Regions from separate parts of the Roseateles sp. FW305-36 genome, predicted to be linked through region 4. Evidence: predicted binding sites of a transcription regulator. Region 4 holds the regulator's gene; each other region holds the start of a gene.
What was found. The regulator LexA, encoded in region 4, represses DNA repair genes until DNA is damaged. The targets are predictions, from matches to a motif close to ACTGTATNNNNATACAGT.

Region 1 (4,428 bases), on a different contig from region 4:
GATGGGCAGCCACGGCCCGGCCTATTTCAAGCGTTCGCCGGACGACCTCAAACCCTTCCAACCCGAGTGCAAGCGCAACCTGCTGCAGGAATGCGAGCGCCAGCAGGTCGTCAACGGCTATGACAACACCCTGGTGACGACCGACCGCCTGCTGGCCCGCTCCATCGCCTGGTTGCAAACCCAGCAGACGCGCTTCGACACCGGCATGCTCTACGTCTCCGACCACGGCGAGTCCCTGGGCGAGAACGGCCTCTATCTGCACGGCATGCCGTACGCCATGGCGCCGGATGAGCAGACCCATGTGCCCATGGTGCTGTGGGCGCCCGAGGGCGGCGACCTGGCGAAGTCGCTCAAGCCCGGCTGCCTGGCCGGCCTGCGCGACAAGCCGGCCTCGCATGACAACCTCTTCCATACGGTGATGGGTTGGGTGGGCGCGCGGGCGGATGTCTACAGGGCGGAGTGGGATTTGTTGGCGGGTTGCCGGAGCTAGAACAGATCGCCCTGCGCCGAAGGCTTGCGCGGCGGCTTGAATAGAGCCAGCTGCACCGGCCTTCGCTCCGTCCTCATCCCCAGCTTAACCACCACCCGCCGCAGCCGCGCGCGCAGCAGGTCGGCCCAGATGCCCTCGCCGGTGAACCGCTTGCCGAAGCGTGCATCGTTGTCCTTGCCGCCGCGCATGTCGCGGATGCGGGCCATGACCCGGTCGGCGCGCTCGGGGAAATGACGCTGCAGCCAGTCCTGGAACAGCGGATTGACCTCCCAGGGCAGGCGGATCGGAATGCTGAAGGCGCTGCTGGCACCGGCCGCATGGGCCGCCTCCAGGATGTGCTCCAGCTCGGGCTCGTTGATGAAGGGAATGATGGGCGACACGCTGACGCCCACCGGCACGCCCGCATCCGCCAGCGCCTTGATGGTGCGCAGCCGCCGCGCCGGGGCCGCCGCGCGAGGCTCGAGGATGCGGGCCAGCTCGTTGTCCAGCGTCGTGATCGACAGATAGACCGACACCAGGCCCTGCGCCGCCATCGGCGCGATCAGGTCCAGCTCGCGCTCGATGCCGCTGGACTTGGTGACGACCGAAAAGGGGTGACTCGTTTCCGCCAGCACCTCGACGAGGCGCCGCGTGATGCCGAGCTTGCGCTCGATGGGCTGGTAAGCATCCGTGGCCGTGCCCAGCACCAGCGAGCGCGGCTCGTACCTCGAGCCCGCCAGCGTCTCGCGCAGGCGCTCGGCGGCGTTGATCTTGGCCACGATGCGGGTCTCGAAGTCCAACCCCGGTGACAGGTTCAGATAGCTGTGCGTCGGCCGCGCGAAGCAGTAGACGCAGCCATGCTCACAACCGCGATACGGGTTGATCGAATAGTCGAAGCTGATGTCGGGCGACTGGTTGCTGGTGACGATCTTCTTCGCCTGCTCCTCGATGACCTCGGTGGCCGGTGGCAGGTGCTCCTCGGTCGCCTCCTGGTCCAGCGAACCCCAGCCGTCGTCGTACTGCTCGCGCTCGCGCTGCTCGAAGCGATGCGGCATGGCCGTCGCCGTGCCGCGGCCCTTGATGGAGTCCAGCGGAACCAGGGCCGGCTGGGCAGCGGCGATGCGGGTGGGAGCGGGCGACATACTGTAAATATATACAGTATGCGACCAAGGGCAAAAGCCATGACCCTGCTGGATTCCGGGCATGCCGACTCGACCCGGCTTGCCGAGCGCTGGACGCGCACCCGCCGCCGCAGGCCAGACTCCTGAAGCGCCGGGATAATCCGCCGGCCCCTGGTTCTCCTGCGCCTGCCGACCGGCGCGCAAGCCCGCCTGCATGCCTCTCGACGCGAATCCCGGCACCCCGGCCCGCCTGCGTGATCAACGCGACTATCTGCGCCTGCTGGGCGCCCGCGTGACCGGCGGCGCCGCCAACCAGATGCTGATGGTGGCCCTGGGCTGGCAGATGTATGACCTGACCTCCAGCGCCTGGGACCTGGGCCTGGTGGGCCTCGCGCAATTCCTGCCCGCCCTGCTGCTGACGCTGCCGGCCGGTCATCTCGTCGACCAGCGCGACCGCAGGCTGCTGCTGGCCGCAAGCCTCGGCATGCAATGCCTGGCCGCGACCTGCCTGGCGCTGGGCAGCGCGGGGCACTGGGTGGGGCCGCGGCTCATCCTCATGCTGTCCATCCTGCTGGGTTGTGCGCGGGCGCTGCAGATGCCATCGCAGCAGGCCCTGATGCCCATGCTGGTGACGCCCATCCTGCTGCCGCGTGCCGTGGCGGCGGCCAGTTCGACCATGCAGGTCTCCATCATTGCCGGCCCGGCCCTGGGGGGTGCCCTCTATGCCTTGGGGCCCACCATCGCGTCGGGACTCGGCCATGCCGGCGACGCGGCACATTGGGGCGCGGCGCTGGTCTACAGCGTGTCGCTGCTGCTGCTGCTCGCGGCCATCGCCAACGTGTTGACCATCCGCCATCGCGCCGTCCAGCCGCGCCGCGCCGCGCCCGATCTGGCGCAGCTGACGGCGGGCATCCGTTTCATCTGGCAGCGCCCCGTCGTGCTCGGCGCCATCTCGCTGGACCTGTTCGCCGTGCTGCTTGGCGGCGCCACGGCGCTGCTGCCCATCTTCGCGAGGGACATCCTGCACACCGGCCCGGAAGGGCTGGGCCTGCTGCGGGCAGCGCCGGCCCTGGGCGCGGTGATCGTCGGCGTCTGGCTGGCCCGCCATCCCATCGCGCGCCGCGCCGGCCGCTGGCTGCTCGGCGCCGTGGCGCTGTTCGGTCTGACCATGATCGCCTTTGCGCTGACGACCTCCTTCCTGCTCGCCTTCGCCGTGCTGGCCGTCAGCGGCGCCGCCGACATGGTCAGCGTCGTCATCCGCCAGTCGCTGGTGCAACTCGAGACACCAGACGAGATGCGTGGTCGCGTCGGTGCCGTGAACTCGGTCTTCATCGGCGCGAGCAACCAGCTCGGCGAGTTCGAATCGGGCGCCACGGCGGCCCTGCTCGGTCCCGTGGGCTCGGTACTGCTCGGCGGCTTGGGCACGCTGGCCGTCGTCGGGCTGTGGTTCAAGCTTTTCCCGGCCCTGGCGAAACGGGATGGCTTGCAGCACTGATGTCGTCGCGTAGGGCATGGCCTACGCCCGCCCGCGGCCTTGACGAGATGGCCAGCGGCCCCTCTCGCACCTGGAGTTGAATCGTCGGAAGCCGGAGCTGTAGCCTCAACAGGCCGCTCAAGGGCCAACGACTGAAGGCCCGATGCCATGCGTCGGGCCTTCTCTATTTCAACGGCGGGTCAGTACTCGTCGCGCTCCACGCCCACATAGCCGGGCGCTAGGTTCTCGAACTTGGTGTGCATGCGCTGGAACATCAGCTTCACCGTGCCCACCGGGCCGTTACGCTGCTTGGCGATGATGATCTCCGCCACGCCCGGTTCCTTGCACTCGTCCTTGGTGTAGTACTCGTCGCGGTAGATGAACATGATGATGTCGGCATCCTGCTCGATGGCGCCGGACTCGCGCAGGTCGGACATCATGGGCCGCTTGTCGGGACGCTGCTCCACCGAGCGGTTCAGCTGCGACAACGCGATGACGGGGCAGCGCAGCTCCTTGGCCAGGGCCTTCAGGCCACGCGAGATCTCGCCCAGCACGGTGGCGCGGTTCTCCTCGCTGCCACCGCCGCTGCCAGACATCAGCTGCAGGTAGTCGATGACGATGAGGCCGAGCTGACCGCTGATGCGTGCCTGCCGACGCGCGCGGGCACGCACCTCGCTGGGCGACAGGCCCGGGCTCTCGTCAATGTAGATGGCGGCCTTGCCGAGCTTGTCGACGGCTTCGGACAGACGGCCCCATTCGTCGTCCTTGAGCTGGCCGGTGCGCAGATGGCTCTGGTCGATGCGGCCGATGGAGCCGACCATCCGCAGGGCGAGCTGGGCGGCGCCCATTTCCATCGAGTAGATGACGACGGGCAGGCCTTCGTTGATGGCCACGTTCTCGGCGATGTTGACCGCGAACGCGGTCTTGCCCATCGAAGGGCGCGCGGCGAGCACGATGAGGTCGCCCGGCTGCAGGCCGGCCGTCTGCTTGTCGAGGTCGTAGAAGCCGGTGCGCACGCCGGTCACGTCCTGATAGCCAGCCTCAGCCAGCTCGTTGACGCGATCGATCAGCGCAACAACCAGGTTGTCCATGCTCTGGAAACCCTGGCGGCTGCGCGAGCCTTCTTCGCCGATCTTGAAGATCTTGCCCTCGGCCTCGTCCAGGATCTGCGTGACGGCGCGGCCCTGCGGGTTCATTGCCGCGGTGGCGATCTCGTCGGATGTCGACACCAGCTTGCGCAGGATGGCGCGCTCGCGAACGATCTCGGCATAACGGCGCAGATTGGCGGCACTCGGCACGCTCTGGGCCAGCGCGTTCAGATAGGCCAGGCCACCGCACTCCTCGGCGCGGCCGACGGACGTGAG
Region 2 (4,428 bases), on a different contig from region 4:
CTTCCTGCCCGCCGCCCGCGCGGCCCGGGTCGGCGTGCTGGCGCGGCTGCCGCTGTCCAGCGGCATGCTCAGCGGCAAGTTCACCCGCGACAGCCGATTCGGCGCCGACGACCACCGCGGCTTCAACCGCCAGGGCGAGGCCTTCGACAAGGGCGAGACCTTCTCCGGCGTCGACTACGAACAGGGCCTGGCCGCCGTCGAGGAATTGCGCCGGCTGCTGCCCGAAGGCATCAGCATGGCCCGCCTCGCCCTGCGCTGGATCCTGATGAACGAGGCGGTCACCACCGCCATTCCGGGTGGCCGCACGCCAGCCCAGGTGGACGAGAACGTCAGCGCCGCCGACCTGGCCGCCCTGCCGGCGCCGCTGATGCAGGCCCTGGCCGATCTCTACCAGCGCCGCATCGCGCCTTCTGTCCACACCCTCTGGTGAGGCTCATTCGCCGCGCTGGGCCGCGGCGCTGAAGCGCTTCACCACGCCGTCCCGCGCCACCACCTGCTTGCCGGCGGCAATCAGCCGGTCGAGCTGCTCGGCCGGCAACGTGAGCCGCGTCGGGATGGCGTTGAGCGCCTGCTCCTCGGCCTCGGGCAGATCGCCAAAGCTGATCTGCGTGACGCTGAACTTGATGTCCTCGCAATGCCAGCCGGGGTTGAGCGCCCGCAGCGCGGACTTGCGCTCCTCGCTGAGGCCGCAGCGGTAGTTCACCAGCTCGCGCTCCCAGTCGCGCACCATGGGCAGGAAGGCCGCATAGCTCATGCGCATCGTGCTCTCGATGGCCGTGTCGACGGCGCCCGCGGCGATGTCCATGCCGGATGGCCCGGCCACCTCCCGAGCCCAATCGGCGCTCGGCCCCTGGCCGGCATCGACGACGATGAAGAGCAGGCGGCGCATCGTCGCCGCATCGTTCTCGGGGATGGGACCATAGGGCGTGTTCAGCAGCACCCGGCTCTGCAGGATGGCCACCAGGCCGAGGTTGTCGGTCAGCCCGCCATCGACCAGCTTCAGATAGCGCCCGGCCTTGGGGTCCAGGTTGTCGCGGAACAACCGCGCCAGCGCCACGCGCAGGCGGTACTGGTCGTCGCGCTCGTTGGGGCGCCCATTCAGGCCGGGCGGCAGCTGCACCTTGCAGGCCTCGGGAAAGCGCTCCACCACCACCGGCGCGAAGAACAGCGGCACCGCCATGGAAGCCGCCACCGCCTCGGAGACCGGATAACTCGCCAGGTCACTGCACAGCGCGTCGAAGGCCCGCTCGTGGAAGGGGAAGGCAAGCCGGTACTGCACATTGCTGGCGCTGATCCACACCACGGGACTCGAGCGCTTGAACATGTCGGCAAAGGTCGCGCCCTTGAAGACATCGTTCTCGAGCCAGTCGTTGAAGTCGCTGCGGTCGTTCAGTCCCCCGGCAAACAGCCGCCGCAGATTGTTGGGGTTGAGCAGGCTGAAGCGCAGGCCACGCTCGCCGTCACGCAGCAGCACCTTGTCGCGGAAATCGCGCAGGCCCTCGGCGCCGTGCAGCCCGAAATAGGCCGAGGTCAGCGACCCGCCCGACACGCTGGTGATGAAGCTGACATCGTCCAGAAGGGTGTGCCCGCCAACGGAGGGCTGCTCGCGCAGCCCCTCCAGCACGCCGTAGGAAAAGGCCGCCGCCCGCAAGCCGCCGCCCGAGAAGCTCAACGCCACGAAGGTGTCGTTCTCCAGCGGCTTGAGGGCGCGCTGCATGCTCTGCGCGGCCGCCGGCTTGTTGCGCGGCGGATTGATCGGCGCGCTGGCGCAGGCGGCCAGCGAGAGCGCGATGAAACAGGTGCAAAGCAGCAGCAGGACGCGCATCGACTCTCTCTCCTGGGATCGGGCGCATTCTGCCGATGCTGCCAGCCCCTGTCTTTATTCCCAGTGACAATCGGGCAAATGAACTGCCCCCACGTCCGCGTCCGCGAACTGCCCCCCGAGGGGGCGCGTCAGCGGTTTCGGGCGGCCGTGCACCACTGACATGCAGCAGCCCCCCCGCTGGATCGCCCACCTCGACATGGACGCCTTCTACGCGTCCGTCGAGCTGCTGCGCTATCCGCAGCTCAGGGGCTTGCCGGTAGTCATCGGCGGCCGGCGGGCGGATGCGCCGCGGCAGCTGGAGGACGGCAGCTGGCGCTACGCCAGGCTGCGCGACTACACCGGCCGCGGCGTCGTCACCACCAGCACCTATGCGGCGCGCGACCTCGGCGTGTTCTCCGCGATGGGCCTCATGAAGGCGGCCCTGCGGGCACCCGATGCCATCCTGCTGCCGGCCGACTTCGACAGCTACCGCAAGTACTCGCGCCTGTTCAAGGCGGCCGTCGCCGAGGTTGCGCCCGTCATCGAGGACCGCGGCATCGACGAGATCTACATCGACCTGACCGACGTGCCCGGCGTGCGCGACGCCGTCGGCCACGACCCGCTCGGCGGCGTGAAGGCCGTGGCGCGGGAGATCAAGAACTCGGTGGGACGCGCCACCGGCCTGACCTGCTCCATCGGCGTCACGCCCAACAAGCTGCTCAGCAAGATCGCCAGCGAGCTGGACAAGCCCGACGGCATCAGCGTGCTGACCCTGGACGACATTCCGAAGCAGGTGTGGCCGCTGGGCGTGCGCAAGATCAATGGCATCGGCCCCAAGGCCAGCGAAAGGCTGATCAAGCTCGGCATCGAGACCGTGGGCGACATCGCCGCCGCCGATCCGCGCTGGCTCATCGAGCAGTTCGGCGAGAGCTACGGCGCCTGGCTGCACGCCGCCTCCCACGGCCGGGACAACCGCGCCGTCGTCACGCACAGCGAGCCGGTGTCCATCAGCCGCGAGACGACCTTCGAGCGCGACCTCAGCGCCGTGAACGACAAGATCCTGCTCGGCCAGATCATGGACGAGCTCTGCGAGAGTCTGGCCAAGGACCTCGCCCGCAAGCGCTATGCGGGCAAGACGGTGGGCATCAAGCTGCGCTTCGAAGGCTTCATCACCGTCACGCGCGACCAGACGCTCAAAGTCCCGATCACCGGCGCCGCCGACATCCGCCACGCCGCGGGCCTGTGCCTCAAACGCGTCAAGTTCGACAAGCGCCTGCGCCTGATGGGCGTGCGCATCGGCAACCTCGTGCACGCCAGCGAAGTGCTGGCGGCACCCGCGGCTAGCCGCGCTCCCGCCCCCCCGGCGCCCGACAACCTGACTCTGTTTTGAGCGACTGGAGCTACAGCGTCTCGGTGCGCAGCCTGTGCGAGTTCACCGCCAAGCGCGGCGACCTGGACCGCCGCTTCACGCCGTCGGCCACTGCGCTCGAGGGCCAGGCCGGCCAGATGGCCGTGCTGGCGCGGCGCTCGCCCGGCTACGAGGCCGAGCTGGCCCTGGAAGGCCGGTTCGGCAACCTGCGCGTGCGCGGCCGGGCCGACGGCTACGAGGCCGACGTGAACCGGCTGGAAGAGATCAAGACCATCCGTGGCCCCGTCGACCTCATACCCGAGAACCGCCGCGCCCTGCATTGGGCCCAGCTCGAAACCTATGGTGCCCTCATCGCCGCCGACCGCGAGCTGACCGAAATCGAGCTGGCCCTGGTCTACGTGGATGCCGACACCCAGCACGAGACCGTGCTGCGCCAGACCGTCGCGGCCGCAGCGCTGCAGGCCGCCTTCCAGGCCCGCTGCCGCCAGTTCGAGGCCTGGGCCGCGCAGGAGGCCGCCCATCGCACCGCGCGCGACACGGCGCTGAGCAGCCTGCCCTTCCCCTTGGGCGAACTGCGTCCCGGCCAGCGCCTGCTTGCCGAAGCCGTCTACAAGGTCGCCGCAAACGGCCGCCATCTGCTGGCCCAGGCGCCCACCGGCATCGGCAAGACCCTCGGCACGCTGTACCCGCTGCTGCGCGCCATGCCGGCTCAACAGCTGGACAAGATCGGCTACATGACCTGCAAGGGCACCGCGCGCATCACCGCGCTGGACGCGCTGCAGACCGTGCGCGACGCCAGCCCGCAACTGCCGCTGCGCGTGCTGACGCTGGTCGCCAAGGAGCAGGCCTGCGAGCATCCCGACAAGGCCTGCCACGGCGCCGCCTGCCCGCTGGCCAGCGGCTTCTACGACCGCCTGGACGCGGCCCGCGCCGACGCCGTGGCCGGCGCCTGGCTGGACCCGGCCGCGCAGCGCCGCATTGCGCTCAAGCATGGTGTCTGCCCCTACTACCTCGGCCAGGAGTTGCTGCGCTGGGCCGACGTCGTCGTCGGCGACGTCCACCATGCCTTCGATCCCTATGGCCAGCTCTACGGCCTGGCCCAGTCCCAGGGCTGGAAGCTGGCCCTGCTGGTGGACGAGGCCCACAACCTCATCGATCGCAGCCGCGACATGTACAGCACCGGGCTGAGCCTGGCGCGCGTGCGCGAGGCCGTGGCCGAGGCGCCCAAGGTGCTGCAGCCGCCGCTGCGCCGGCT
Region 3 (4,428 bases), on a different contig from region 4:
GACGACCCGCACCGTTACCAGGCCACCGGCCGGCGTGTAAAGCAGCGCGTTGTCGACGAGGTTGCGGATCAGTTCGCCCATCAGCACCGGCTGGCCCTGCACACGCAGCCGGCTGTCCTCGGGCGCGACACCGTCGTAGCCGAGGTCGATGCGCCGCTCCAGCGCCCGCGGCACGAAGTCGCGCACCGTGTCGATGGCGATCTCGGCCAGGTTGACCGGCTCGCGGCGCATGGCCTGCTCGGCGTCCTCGGCGCGGGCCATGGCCAGCAGCTGGTTGACCATGTGGGCGGCGCGCTCGCTGGCGCGGGCGATCTGGGCCAGCGAACGCTTGAGCTCCTCGGGCGAGGCGCGGCCGGCGTCGATCTCGCGCTGGATCAGCTCGGCCTGGGTGCGCAGGCCCGCCAGCGGCGTCTTCAGCTGGTGGGCCGCATCGGCCAGGAAGTGCTTTTGCCGGCTCATCGACGAGTCCAGCCGCGCCAGCAGGTCGTTGATGGCCTGCACCAGCGGCGCGACTTCGTCAGGCACGCGCTGTTCGTCGATGGGCGACAGGTCCGAGCTCTCGCGCGAGCGGATGCGCCGCTGCAATTCGTTCAGCGGCGAGATACCGCGCGCCAGCGCCAGCCACACCAGCAGCACGGCCAGCGGCAGGATGACGAACTGCGGCAGGATGACGCCCTTGATGATCTCGTTGGTCAGGCGGGCGCGCTTGCCCAGGGTCTCGGCCACCTGCACCAGCATCGTCTTCGTCGACCCGGCCTGGCCCTCGGGGGAGATCCACAGATAGGCCACGCGCACGGCGTCCGTGCCGACCTCGTCGTCGCGGAAGTGCAGCTCCCAGGGCACGATGGGCGCGTCCTCGGTGGGCACCGGCAGCGTCGCGTCGCCACTCAGCAGCTCGCCGCGCAGGCCCAGCACCTGATAGAAGACCGTGTCCGAGGCGTCTGCCCTCAGCAGGGCCGCCGCTTCCGGCGCCAGCGCGTAACGGTCTTTTCCCTTGACCGGTGCGGCTTCAGCCGCCACCTGCAGACCCAGGCTGCGCGCCATCTCGCCCAGCTCGCGGTCATAGGGTCGGCTGGCAATGCCCTGCGCGACCAGCCAGGTCAGCGCCACGCTGATCGGCCAGATCAGCAGCAGCGGGGCGAGCATCCAGTCGAGGATCTCGCCGAACAGCGAGCCCTGCTGGGGGCTGGCGCCGTCCTTGGTCGGCATCTACGAGGCGATTTTCTCGAGGCAGTAACCGAGTCCACGCACCGTCGCGATGCGGATGGGGCCTTGCTCGATCTTCTTGCGCAAGCGGTGGATATAGACCTCGATGGCGTTGTTCGAGACCTCCTCGCCCCATTCGCACAGGCGCTCGACGAGCTGGTCCTTGCTGACGAGACGCCCGGCGCGCTGCAGCAGCACTTCCAGCAGCGACAGCTCGCGCGCCGACAGCTCCAGCATCTGGTCGTTGATATAGGCCACGCGGCCGGTAGCGTCGAAGGTCAGCGGTCCGTGCTTAATGACGCTGCTGGCCGTCCCCAGGCCGCGCCGGGTCAGGGCCCGCACGCGGGCTTCCAGCTCCTGCAGCGAGAAGGGCTTGGCCATGTAGTCGTCGGCGCCCAGATCCAGGCCCTTGACGCGCTGCTCGACGCTGTCCGCGGCGGTCAGGATCAGCACCGGCATGGTCGCGCCGCGGGCGCGCAGCTTGCGCAGCACCTCCAGCCCATGCAGGCGCGGCAGGCCCAGGTCGAGGATGACGAGGTCGAACTCATGCGTGGCCAGCGCGGTATCAGCCTCGGTGCCCGAGCTGACGCGGTCCACCGCGTAGCCCGAGGCACGCAAGGCCCGCAACAGGCCATCGGCCAGCACTTGGTCGTCTTCGGCAATCAGGATGCGCATAGGTGTTGTCTCCGGCGCCGATGTTAGGTCTTGAGCAGGTGGCTCACGTCTTGAGCCACCTGGCTCACAGAATGCCGATCAAGCCTGAGGGTGCTCTTCCTCAGATTCGGGGACAGAACCACTGTACAAACATACAGATTGCCCCATAATTCCGACATTCCTTTGGAGAACTGCATGGACGCGCCCGTCAAAGCCCTGAACACCGAAAAAGCCAAGGCCCTGCAGGCCGCCCTCGCCCAGATCGAGAAGCAATTCGGCAAGGGTTCCATCATGCGCCTGGGCGAAGGCGAGGTCATCGAAGACATCCAGGTCGTCTCCACCGGCTCGCTGGGCCTGGACATCGCGCTGGGCGTCGGCGGCCTGCCGCGCGGCCGCGTCATCGAGATCTACGGCCCCGAGTCCTCCGGCAAGACGACGCTGACCCTGCAGGTCATCGCCGAGATGCAGAAGCTGCAAGGCACCTGCGCCTTCATCGACGCCGAACACGCCCTCGACATCCAATACGCCCAGAAGCTGGGCGTGAATCTGCAAGACCTGCTGATCAGCCAGCCCGACACCGGCGAACAGGCCCTGGAGATCGTCGACTCCCTGGTGCGTTCCGGCTCGGTCGACCTCATCGTCATCGACTCGGTCGCGGCGTTGACGCCCCGGGCCGAAATCGAAGGCGAGATGGGTGACCAGCTCCCCGGCCTGCAGGCCCGCCTGATGAGCCAGGCCCTGCGCAAGCTGACCGCCACCATCAAGAAGACCAACTGCACGGTCATCTTCATCAACCAGATCCGCATGAAGATCGGCGTCATGTTCGGCTCGCCCGAAACGACCACCGGCGGCAATGCGCTGAAGTTCTACGCCTCGGTGCGCCTGGACATCCGCCGTATCGGCTCGATCAAGAAGGGCGAGGAGGTCATCGGCTCCGAGACCAAGGTCAAGGTCGTCAAGAACAAGGTCAGCCCCCCGTTCAAGACCGCGGAGTTCGACATCCTCTACGGTGAAGGCATCAGCCGCGAGGGCGAGATCGTCGACATGGGCGTCGTGCACAAGATCGTCGACAAGTCCGGCGCCTGGTATGCCTATCAAGGCGAGAAGATCGGCCAGGGCAAGGACAACGCCCGCGAATTCCTACGCGAGAACCCCGACATCGCCCGCGAGATCGAGAACAAGATCCGTGAAGCGGTCGGCGTCGCCGCCCTGAGCGCTGTCGAAGGCGACGCGGAGTAAGCCGGCTCCGGTTCGCCCCGCATGGCCACCCGTGGGCCGCTGTCGCTGAAGGCCCGTGCCATCGGCCTGCTGGCCCAGCGCGAGCACAGCCGGGCGGAGTTGCGGCGCAAACTGCTGCGCATCGAGCGGCAGCTGCGTGAGCGTGCCGCGGCGGCGGCCATGGCGACGGCGGCTGGGGACACCCGCGGCGCCGTCGAGGCGCACGCCGTCCACGAAGAGGAGGCTGGCGCGCAAGCCGGCGAGGCCACGGTCGACGCCTTGCTCGACAGCCTCGCCGCCGCCGGCTATTTGAACGAAGAGCGCTTCATCGAATCCCGGCTGCACCTGCGCGCCGGCCGTTTCGGCGCCCAGCGCATCCAGCAGGAGCTGGCCCAGCACGGGCTCAAGCTGGACGCCGAGCAGCAGGCCGTCCTGCGTGAAACCGAACTGGAACGCGCCCGCGAGGTCTGGCAGAGGCGCTTCGGGGCCGAGCCTTCGCGCGAGGCGGCCGAGCAGGCGCGCCAGACCCGTTTCCTGCTGGCGAGGGGTTTCGCCCCCGAAGTGGTGCGCCGCTTGCTGAGGGCCTAAGGGCCGCTTGACCGAGCGCGCAGGGGGAGTTTTCACCCTCCGTGCTACATTGCCGGCTGCCCCAAAAACGAGGGTTCACCCGGTTACAGGCCCTTCTGCCCCTCTGGCAAGGCGCCGCAAGAGCCGGGTTGACCCCGTCCCGGCACAGGCCGGGGTGATTCGCCATTCCCCCGTTCCATGCCTGCCGTCCACCCGTCCGTCACGCGCCGCCCGCTGCACCGCCGCGCCCTCGATGTGCAGGTGTTCGCGCGCGATGACGGCCTGTTCGACGTCGAAGCCAGCCTGACTGACACCAAGACGCATGACGTGCCACTGGCCGGCGTGCCGCGCAAGGCCGGCGATCCCATCCACGAGATGCGCCTGCATCTGACCGTGGACCCGACGCTGACCATCACCGCTGCCAGCTCCGAAACACTGTGGATGCCGTATCCCGGTGCCTGCAACGAGCACGGCGACGCCTACCGGCAGCTGATCGGCCTGAACCTGATGAAGGGTTTCCGCCAAGCCGTCGGCGAACGTCTGGGCAGCACGCGGGGCTGTACCCACATCACCGAGCTCTGCCAGATCCTGCCGACGGCCGTCATCCAGGCCATGGCCGGCTCCGTCATCGACACGCGCGAGGGCGATGCCGCCGGCAACCCACCTTTCCAGCTCGATCGCTGCCACGCCCTGCGTCGCGACAGCGCCACCGTCGCCAAGTTCTACCCACGCTGGCATCAGCAGCAAGCCGCTGTTCAGCCTGCCATCTCAGAATCCTGACTT
Region 4 (4,428 bases):
CCTCTACACCGCCACCGCCACTGCCACCGGTGGCCGTTCCGGTACCGCCAAGTCGTCCGACGGCGCCATCGACGTGACCCTGTCCACGCCCAAGGAACTCGGCGGCGCCGGCGGCCCGGGCACCAACCCCGAGCAGCTGTTCGCGGCCGGCTATTCCGCCTGCTTCATCGGCGCCATGAAGGCCGTCGCCGGCAAGCAGAAGATCGCCCTGCCGGCCGAGGTCTCCATCACCAGCGACGTCGCCATCGGCCCGCACGCCAACAAGCCGGGCGCCTTCGGCATCCAGGTCGACATGAAGATCTCGGTCCCCGGCATGGACCGCGCCGCCCTGGAAGCCCTGGTCAAGACCGCCCACGAGGTCTGCCCCTACTCCAACGCCACGCGCGGCAACGTCGACGTCTCGCTGACCATCGTCTAAGACGCACGTCACGCCGGCGTCACACGCGCCGGCCAGCATCGCGGGTTTTCCAAACACGGAGACCCGCGATGCGCCCCTTCCTGATCACCGCCGTCGCCAGCGCCCTGCTGGCCCTTGCCGCCCCCTCGCGCGCGGCCGAACCGGTGCTGATCGGCATGGGCAATCTCAGCGGCTCGCTGAGCGATCTGTCCGGCCTGAACTACAACCTCGAGAGTGGCCTCGCCGCCAACCTGCTCGGCGGCATGGGCTCGGGCCTGGCCTGGGCCGGCGGCAACACCTTCCTGGCGCTGCCTGACCGCGGTCCGAACGCCAATGACTGGGGCGCGTCCAGCCTGGACAACACGACCTCCTTCATCAGCCGCTTCCAGACGGTGCAACTCGACCTCGTCGCCGCGGCGCCGGGCTCCGCCCTGCCCTACACGATCGCTCCGACGCTGAAGGCCACCACGCTGCTGTCCAGCGCGACGCCGCTGAACTACGGGGCCAAGGCCCCGACGCTGACCGGTATCGTCAACAGCAGCGCGCTGACCGCCGGCAGCACCCAGTACTTCTCGGGCCGCTCCGACAACTTCGCCACCGGCCTGTCGACCAACCCGAACAACGCCCGCCTCGACCCCGAAGGCATCCGTGTCTCCAACGACGGCAAGAGCGTCTTCATCTCGGATGAATACGGCCCCTACGTCTACCAGTTCGACCGCGCTACCGGCCAGCGCACGCGCACCTTCAGCCTGCCCGACAGCTTCGCGGCCCCCAACCTGAGCAGCTCGGGTGCTGCCGAGATCTCCGGCAACACGACCGGCCGTGTGGCCAACAAGGGCATGGAAGGCCTGGCCATCTCGCCCGACGGCAAGACCCTGTTCGGCTTCATGCAGAGCCCGCTGGCCCAGGATGGCGGTGACGGTGGCCGCTACAACCGCATCGTCAAGATCGACATCGCGACCGGTGCCGTCAGCCAGTTCGCCTTCGACAACCAGATCAACGGCAAGGCCTACAACAGCAGCGAGCTGCTGGCCCTGAACGACCACGAGCTCCTCGTGCTGGAGCGCGACGGCAAGGGCATGGGCGACGGCTCGCCCGGCTCCAAGGCCGTGGTGAAGCAGCTCACCAAGATCGACCTGACCGGCGCCACCGAAGTCAGCGGCATCAAGGACCTGCGCACCCAGCCCAGCGTGGCCATCGTCGGCACCAAGTTCCTCGACATCCGGGCCGCGCTGAACGCCGCCGGCATCTCCGACGCGCAGATCCCGTCCAAGCTCGAAGGCATCGCCTTCGGCCAGGACGTCACCGTCAACGGCAAGACCATGCACACGCTGTACTTGGCCAACGACAACGACTTCCTGGCGACGGCCGTCCCCAACGGCAGCAGCGCCGCCGTGCCCTATGGCAATCAGTTCTATGTCTTTGCCTTCGAAGGCAACCTGGTCAACCAGACCATCGCGGCCGTGCCGGAACCCAGCCAGTACGCCATGCTGATCGCCGGCCTCGGCGCCGTGGGCTTCATGGCCCGCCGTCGCCGCGGCTGATCAGGCGTCGGCCAAGAGGGCCAGGATCAGCTCGATCCTGGCCTTGACCGGGCTCAGCGCGCCCGCGCTGGGCAGCAAGCCCGGCAGATCCATGACGGGACCGGCGTCGCAGCGCGTACTGCGCAGGACGCGCACACCGCCCGCTTCGGCCTCGCGCAGGGCTGCATCCAGGCCGCGGCTCAGCGTGCCGTTGCCGGTGCCGGCGGCCACGAGGCCGTCGACGCCGCTGGCCGACAGCGCGCGCACGACGGCGCCGTCCGCGCCCGCGTGGTTCATGACGATGTCGACACGCGGCCAGCGCTCTGCGGGCGCGGCAATGCGCGCAAGGCCCAGCGCCTCGCCCACCGGCCAGCGGCCGACCTGGCGCACGACACCCTCCTCCACTCGCGCCACCAGGGCGCCGTCGACCGACTCGAAGGCATCGACGCGGTAGCTGTGCGTCTTGCGTACCTGAACCGCGTCATGCACGCGGCCGGCGAAGGCGACGACGACACCTTGTGCGCCTGGCTCTGCCGCCACCTGAACGGCATCGAAGAGGTTCTGCGGTCCATCCGGCGCCAGTGCCGTCGCCGGTCGCATGGCCGCCGTCAGCACGACAGGTTTGGACGGCGCCAGCACGCGATGCAGGAAGTAGGCCGTTTCTTCCAACGTGTCCGTGCCATGGGTGATGACGAGGCCGGCGACCTCGGGGCGTTCCAACTGCTGATGCACGGCGGCCGCCAGCTTCTGCCAGGTCGCGAAATCCATGTCCTTGCTGTCCAGCTGGGCGACCTGATGCGCCTCCAGCTTGCGAGCGGCGAGCGCGGGAACGGCAGCCAACAAATCCTCGACGCGCAGCTGTGCGGCCGTGTATCCAACGCCATCGCTGGCGGTCTTGGCGGTGCCGGCGATGGTGCCGCCGGTGCCCAGAATGACGATCAAACGATCAGAGGTTTGCAATTTCTTGGTTTCCTGGACAAAAATACAGGTGCTGGACAAATTTCCAGCCATCTCAAAAGGCCGAACGTGCAAGACCGACCCAAGCTTACCGCCCGCCAGCAGCAGATCTTCGACCTGGTCCGCAATGCGATCGAAAGCACCGGCGCCCCGCCGACCCGTGCCGAGATCGCCGCCGAGCTGGGATTCAAGTCCGCCAACGCGGCCGAGGAACATCTGCAGGCCCTGGCCCGCAAGGGCATGCTGGAACTCGTGGGCGGCACCTCGCGAGGCATCCGCCTCAAGTCCGAAGTGCTCGGCGCCCTCAATCGCGCGCGTCAGTTCAGCCTGCCCATCCCTTCGCTGTCGCAACTGACGCTGCCGCTGATCGGCCGCGTCGCCGCCGGCGCGCCCATCCTGGCCCAGGAACATGTCGAGCAGACCTACAACGTCGAGCCCAGCCTGTTCTCCAAAAGGCCCGACTACCTGCTCAAGGTCAAGGGCATGAGCATGAAGGACATCGGCATCCTCGACGGCGACCTGCTGGCCGTGCAGTCGGCCAAGGAGGCCCGCAATGGCCAGATCGTCGTGGCGCGCGTCGGCGAAGAAGTCACCGTGAAGCGCTTCAAACGCGGGCCCGATGGCATCCAGTTGCTGCCCGAGAATCCCGACTTCGAGCCCATCGTCGTCAACGAGGACAGCGAGAGCTTCAGCATCGAGGGTCTGGCTGTGGGCCTGATCCGCGGACAAGGGTTCAACTAGGCCCAGGGACGAGGGTTCAATTCCCCCCGGCTCACTTGAAATGAAAAAGGCCCGCGTCACCGACACGGGCCTTTTTCGTCTGGATGGTGGAGCCGGGGGGAATTGAACCCCCGTCCGCAAGCCATCACCGGGCAGATCTACATGTTTAGCCGGCTGGTTTGAATCTCACGGTCAACTCGCGCAGTGGCACGCTAGCTTTCCCGCCAGTCACTTGATCTCACGCCCCACCGAGTGACCCGGTGCGACGCCAGCCGATGTGAGTGACTTCTCAGCCTTGCCCCTTGCGGAACTCAGCCCGGCCCATCGGCCTGCCGTTGAGAAGCTCATCCGCAATTAAGCGGCGAGTGCGAACGTAGAGTCGTTTGCAGTTACTTTGTTTCCAGTGGTTTTACGAGCGGACTGGTGCTCGACATGCCCTACTCCGGATCCGCACCCACGTCGAAACCAAGTCGGCCCCAGAGAACTCCTATTTTAGGCCAGTCCGAGCTGCTTCAAGAGCTCGCCGGGCGCGGACAGCTCGATATCCGCACCCCAATGGCGGAATTCGCCGCCATGACCCAGATAGCCCCAGGCCGCGGCAGCGGTCTTCATGCCAGCGGCGCGGCCGGCCAGGATGTCCCGCTCGTCGTCCCCGACGTACAGGCAGGCCGCGGGCGCCACGCCCAACCGCCTTGCGGCCTCCAGCAGCGGCGCGGGATGCGGCTTGGTGTGGCCCGTCGTATCGCCACCGACGATGGCGGCGGCTGCAAGCCCGAGAGCCTTGGCCAGCGGCAGGGCAAAGCGCTCGGCCTTGTTGGTGACGATGCCCCA

Region 1: the regulator LexA is predicted to act here: its motif matches at 1,612-1,629, upstream of AC3WOE_RS00060 (PA0069 family radical SAM protein).
Region 2: the regulator LexA is predicted to act here: its motif matches at 1,873-1,890, upstream of dinB (DNA polymerase IV).
Region 3: the regulator LexA is predicted to act here: its motif matches at 2,002-2,019, upstream of recA (recombinase RecA).

The regions. Positions count from the first base shown of each region.
Region 1 covers NZ_JBYSZK010000001.1:10,043-14,470, reverse strand. The annotation lists gene AC3WOE_RS00065 (phosphoethanolamine transferase) at 1-490, shown strand, start outside; gene AC3WOE_RS00060 (PA0069 family radical SAM protein) at 487-1,611, opposite strand; gene AC3WOE_RS00055 (MFS transporter) at 1,805-3,085, shown strand; gene dnaB (replicative DNA helicase) at 3,265-4,428, opposite strand, start outside.
Region 2 covers NZ_JBYSZK010000001.1:79,429-83,856, reverse strand. The annotation lists gene AC3WOE_RS00380 (aldo/keto reductase) at 1-430, shown strand, start outside; gene AC3WOE_RS00375 (patatin-like phospholipase family protein) at 434-1,825, opposite strand; gene dinB (DNA polymerase IV) at 1,986-3,194, shown strand; gene AC3WOE_RS00365 (ATP-dependent DNA helicase) at 3,191-4,428, shown strand, end outside.
Region 3 covers NZ_JBYSZK010000016.1:89,697-94,124, forward strand. The annotation lists gene AC3WOE_RS24610 (sensor histidine kinase) at 1-1,209, opposite strand, end outside; gene AC3WOE_RS24615 (response regulator) at 1,210-1,881, opposite strand; gene recA (recombinase RecA) at 2,056-3,099, shown strand; gene AC3WOE_RS24625 (regulatory protein RecX) at 3,121-3,666, shown strand; gene AC3WOE_RS24630 (DUF2889 domain-containing protein) at 3,844-4,425, shown strand.
Region 4 covers NZ_JBYSZK010000010.1:126,807-131,234, reverse strand. The annotation lists gene AC3WOE_RS19210 (organic hydroperoxide resistance protein) at 1-418, shown strand, start outside; partial or broken gene AC3WOE_RS19205 (esterase-like activity of phytase family protein) at 487-1,743, shown strand; partial or broken gene AC3WOE_RS19200 (PEPxxWA-CTERM sorting domain-containing protein) at 1,852-1,941, shown strand; gene AC3WOE_RS19195 (asparaginase) at 1,942-2,862, opposite strand; gene lexA (transcriptional repressor LexA) at 2,947-3,618, shown strand; RNA gene ssrA (transfer-messenger RNA) at 3,703-4,075, opposite strand; gene AC3WOE_RS19180 (HAD-IA family hydrolase) at 4,090-4,428, opposite strand, start outside.